Regions from separate parts of the Thermosynechococcus sp. NK55a genome, predicted to be linked through region 2. Evidence: riboswitches for the same ligand, from Rfam matches in the RefSeq annotation. Region 2 holds a riboswitch; the other holds the start of a gene.

Region 1 (2,398 bases), 160 kb from region 2:
TAGTACCGCAAGGTGTGTGGGTTCAAGTCCCTCCGTCCGCACTCTAGAATCTGATCCAGACTCCTGCAAATAATAGGCAATTGCTTTCTTTTGTATAAATCGAAAAATGTTGTAAAAACCATTCACCCGCGAGGGGGTTAGGCTAATTTCGAGGCCCGTTCGCTGAATAAAATCAGGCTTTAACTGGAGGATTTCTGCCGGAGTCAAGCCATTTACCCCCTCGATTAACAGCCCCACTAATCCCTTAGTGAGCTGGGAGTCAGAATCTCCCTGAAAGATCACTTTCCCCTCCTGCAAACTAGCAGTCACATATACCTGAGAGACGCAGCCGGGAACTTTATTTTCCGGTACCTTTTGCTCCTCAGGGAAAGGGGGTAGGCACCTCGCAAATGAAAGTAGATACTCATAGCGCCGTCGCTGCTCTGGGATCTGTTGAAAACGTTGGACAATCTGCTCAAGACGGGGAGGCAAGGGCTGGAAAAAAGGTGACATGGCGATTCTAGCAACGAGCTGGCGACAGAAAGTGAAAATCATTTTCACTTCGATTATACCTTCACTTGCCTAGGGAGACCCCCTGTGACCCCCCATCGGCTGCCTGGGCTAAACTTAAAACCTACAATGACATTCCCAGATCCGGATTCATCACCCAAAGTTGTTACTTCTATTGAGCAAGAGCTGGCTTCCTTGGGATTTGCTTTGATATCCCCGCTGGGTTATGCTATGGTTCACTTAGTTGCTCGGTTCTGGTGGGGATCAGCCATCAGACGTAAGGGGGAAAGTGCAGTGTGAATCTGCCGCTGTCCCGCAGCTGTGAGGAGAGATATCCCTCTCTAAGTCAGAATGCCCGCCGAGTGGTCAACCCGATACGTCAACATCTGCGAGGTACAGATGATAAAAGCAAGTTTTTTTGATTTCTATTACTGTCGAACTTCAAGCTTTGACCCCCCGAGGCCAAACTATCTGAGTTTAACCAACTGCTGCTAGGGAGTAGTGCTGCTGGTGTAAAGGTGGCAACTAGCTTTTTGCCGACTTTTCGCGGATTTTAGTTAGCCATCTCCGCGAGTTCCTGAATGGCGCTGTTTCTGAATCCGGAAGCAGCTAGCTTCTCCATTGGACTTACACAATTCTACACAATTTAGGTTAGGCAAACGATGAACATTCAAACCGCAACCCTAGGCTATCCCCGTATTGGCAAAAACCGTGAGTTAAAAAAGGCCCTAGAAGCCTTTTGGAGCAATCAACTGGATGCAGAAGCTTTGCTCAAAAAAGCGCAAGACATTGAATTGCAGAATTGGCAAAAGCAGCTTGAGGCGGGCATTGATCGCATTGGTATTGGTGATTTGAGTCTTTACGATTCTGTTTTAGATTGGAGCATCCGGCTTGGCATCATTCCAGAGCGGTACCGCTCTTTTACAGGTCTGGATCAATACTTTGCAATGGCAAGGGGCAAGGATGGTATTCCAGCCCTTGAGATGACTAAGTGGTTTGATACCAACTATCACTATTTAGTACCTGAAATTAGTGAGTCTTTTCAACCAACTGACTTCAGTGATTTCCTAGAAACTGTTCGTCGTGCTCAAACCCTCTTGGGCGATCGCGCCGTTCCAATCGTGCTGGGGCCTCTCACCCTCCTACGGCTCAGTCGGCTAGAGACGAACCTAGAGCAAGCTGTTTCCTACTTGGGCGATCGCTATCTCATCCTGTTGAGGGAACTCAAAAATCTAGGTGTCGTTGAAGTGCAAATACACGAACCCGCCTTGGTCTTAGAAGACGCTGATAGCCTTAAGAGCTTCTATCAATCCACATTTGATACACTGCGTCAAGCCAACCTACCGATCCATCTTGTGACCTACTTTGATGACCTAGGGGCAGCCTGGCCGTGGGTGATGGAGTTACCTGTGACATGCATCAGTTTAGACTTTACCCGTGGGCACAACCTAGCCCTGCTGCAACAGCATGGCTTCCCAGCAGATAAGCAGTTGGGGGTAGGAATTATTGATGGCCGCAATATTTGGAAAATTCGGCCTGAATCGGTGTTGTCAACCTTGAAAACGATTCAAAGCATCACCGCCAATATTCGGCTACATCCTTCATCTTCCCTGCAATTTGTCCCCTATGATGCAAAGCGAGAGGTCAAGCTACCAGAGCCTCTGCGAGAGGTCTTGAGTTTTGCTGAGCAAAAGCTGGATGAGGTAGTCCTCTTGGCTCAGGTGCTCAATAGCAATGATGGAACCCATCGCGAAATCTTAACGAAAAACCCCGAATTCATAGCCATACAAGCTCAATGGCAAGCTTTTGAGCAATTTAGCCCTGTCAATCCAACGGTACAGGCGCGGCTTCGCAATCTGAGTGTGCGTGATTTAGAGCGCCCGCTGCCTTACGAGCAACGTCGAACACT
Region 2 (2,398 bases):
TGGGCAAGTGATCTAGGTCCACGCTTGATGCATGGTGATGGGGGTGACCCCCAGGATCGTGGCTGTGGGAGGGGTGCTCATGATCGTGATGATGGTGGTGAAGATGGCCATGGCCTGCCACCAAGCGGAATTTGCAGGTTTCACAGTTCATGGCCACCTGTCCCCCATAGGTCTCAATTTCCCGCCGCCGCGTTAGATAAAACAGTTGCGGATGCAAGCCAATTTCCGGCAGGTTCACGTATTCAACATTGGGATAGGCGGCTTGGGCTTCTGCGGTGAGGGCATAGATTTTCTTGACGAGTGCCCCTGTAAACATGAAGTGGGGCAGGACAATCACGCGGCGGGGGCGGTGAAGATTCGCCCGCGCAAACCCTTCGGGTAGGCGAGGATGGGTGATGCCAATGAAGCACACCTCAACCGTTTGGTACCCACTGCCCTCCCAGAGCATACGGGCTAGCTTAAAGACGTCGCCATTGGCATCGGGATCGCTGGAGCCGCGTCCCACCATTAAGAGAACGGTTTCTTCACGGCCAATGCCTTGGGGGTTAAATTCTGGGAAGTCCAGTAGTTCGAGGCGCGATCGCCAGAGGCTCAAGATTTCTGGGGCAAGGCCATAGGGGCGGCCATAGTGGTAGCGCAACTGCGGAAAAGCACGCCGGGCCCGATCCAACTCGTTCGTAACATCAAATTTATTGTGGCGAGCAGCAAAGAGCAAAATCGGCAGCACTGACAAATCGGTATAACCTGCGGCCGCACATTGGCTCAGAACCTCAAAAATCGAGGGTTCGGTTAACTCCAGAAAACAGGGAAAAACAGGCCGACAGGAATCCAGTTGATAATAGGCTTGGGCAAAGTCCAAAAATGCTTGGCGACCCTCAGCATCACGCGTGCCATGACCAATGAGCAAGAGGGGGCGAGGCTGGGGGAGAGGGGGTAAATCGAGACTAAAACCAAGGGGATTGAGAATTGAATCGTTAAGCGCAACAACCACGTTGAAACTCCATGCCCGTGCGACGCAGGCAAATAGAGTGAACCACAGCAAGTAGGCATTCTGGCTGAGGGGAGTTCCCCATCACAGCTGCGGCACAGCACCAGACTTGCACTGGGTTTTCCCTACAGGCTGCTTTTCACAGTGAACGTTGCCAATTCTAACGAGATTCTCAAACCCCTGTCTATGCGGGGGGTAGGCACATTAGGTGCTTATAGCGCCGCGGCATCGAGAACACCAATCGTTTGATTGTAGATGGCTTGGGCTTCTTCGGGGGTGTTGCCAATACTGACAAGTCCAAGCTTACCAAATTCCGAAAGTGCCCCCATGAGGTGAAAGACGGTGCCCGTTTCGGTACTGGAGTCAAAGTGCAAATGGTAGCGAGCAATCATATCCAAGAGATCATTGGGCAAGAGGCCGCGATAGTGGGGCTGGCAGAGGTTATCGGAGGCAATGTAATACTTAGGACGGCGGTGCTTGCTGTAAAACAGTCCAGAGGCTAGCTCATAGTGGCCATCGGTGAGGAATTTTAAGGTCATAAAGGGGTGCGTAGTACCGCCTTTGCGCAGGTTAATTTCAATGGCATAAAGCTCCCAGCCTGCTGTTGTCTGGGTTGCAACAACGTCCACACCAAAACAGCCGATCACTCCCTGCTGTGCCAAGTACGTCCCTACTTTTTGCCCCAGTTGTTGCAGTTGCTGGCGATAGTCGGCATGGGCAGGAAATTCACAGCCAATAAAAATTTGACCTGTGGGGGCATTGAGTAACTGTTCATGGGTCGAAACAATTTCAACACTGCCTTTGGGGGTAATACACCCTTGGACACTGGGCGATCGCTTGACTGTCCCTTCAACAAAGGCTTCGACAATCCCCCCCAGATCTGTAAACCGCTGCCGATAGGAGGCCCAAGTTTCATTGGGAGCTTGAAAGACCATGTCCTCTAGGCTATTCTCAATCCGCTGGAGATGCTCGGGGGTATGCGGGCTGCCCAAGGGGCGCAGGGGGCGGAGGTCGAGAAGAGCATTGCCTTCTCCAGAAAAGGCTGCGTTGAGTTTCACCACCAGCCGTTGAAGGTCAGGGCATTTTTCCTGTAGATGAGCGATCGCCCGCACCAGTTCTGGCACCCCCTGCAAAAAGCCACTGCCAATCGGGTGGAGGATTCCCGCCGCTGCAAACAGTTCTCGGCTGCCGGCCTTGGTTCCCCAATAAAGGAGATCCGGATCCGTAGAGTAGAGGGGAACGCCTAAGCGTACCGCCAGTTCCCGCTCCAAAGGGGTGGAGTTAAAACACACCATGTAGGCTTGGTTGGGACGCAGGGCTTGACGAATACGCTCCAAGAGGCGAGGTCGCTCTAAAATTTTTGCGGTGAGGGGTTTATCGGAGCGATCGTAGGTGGCCAGCAAGAGCAGG

What was found. Region 2 has a riboswitch for cobalamin ahead of NK55_RS02475 (sirohydrochlorin chelatase). Riboswitches for the same ligand answer to the same signal wherever they lie in the genome.
Region 1: it holds a riboswitch for cobalamin, as region 2 does, so the genes downstream of both, metE (5-methyltetrahydropteroyltriglutamate--homocysteine S-methyltransferase) here and NK55_RS02475 (sirohydrochlorin chelatase) in region 2, are expected to answer to the same signal.

What each region holds. Positions count from the first base shown of each region.
Region 1 covers NC_023033.1:355,115-357,512, reverse strand. Annotated here, with positions in the region: tRNA gene NK55_RS01750 (tRNA-Leu) at 1-41, shown strand, start outside; partial or broken gene NK55_RS12290 (SufE family protein) at 64-492, opposite strand; cobalamin riboswitch at 722-867, shown strand; gene metE (5-methyltetrahydropteroyltriglutamate--homocysteine S-methyltransferase) at 1,152-2,398, shown strand, end outside.
Region 2 covers NC_023033.1:516,906-519,303, forward strand. Annotated here, with positions in the region: gene NK55_RS02475 (sirohydrochlorin chelatase) at 1-991, opposite strand, end outside; cobalamin riboswitch at 1,024-1,168, opposite strand; gene NK55_RS02480 (peptide ligase PGM1-related protein) at 1,201-2,398, opposite strand, start outside.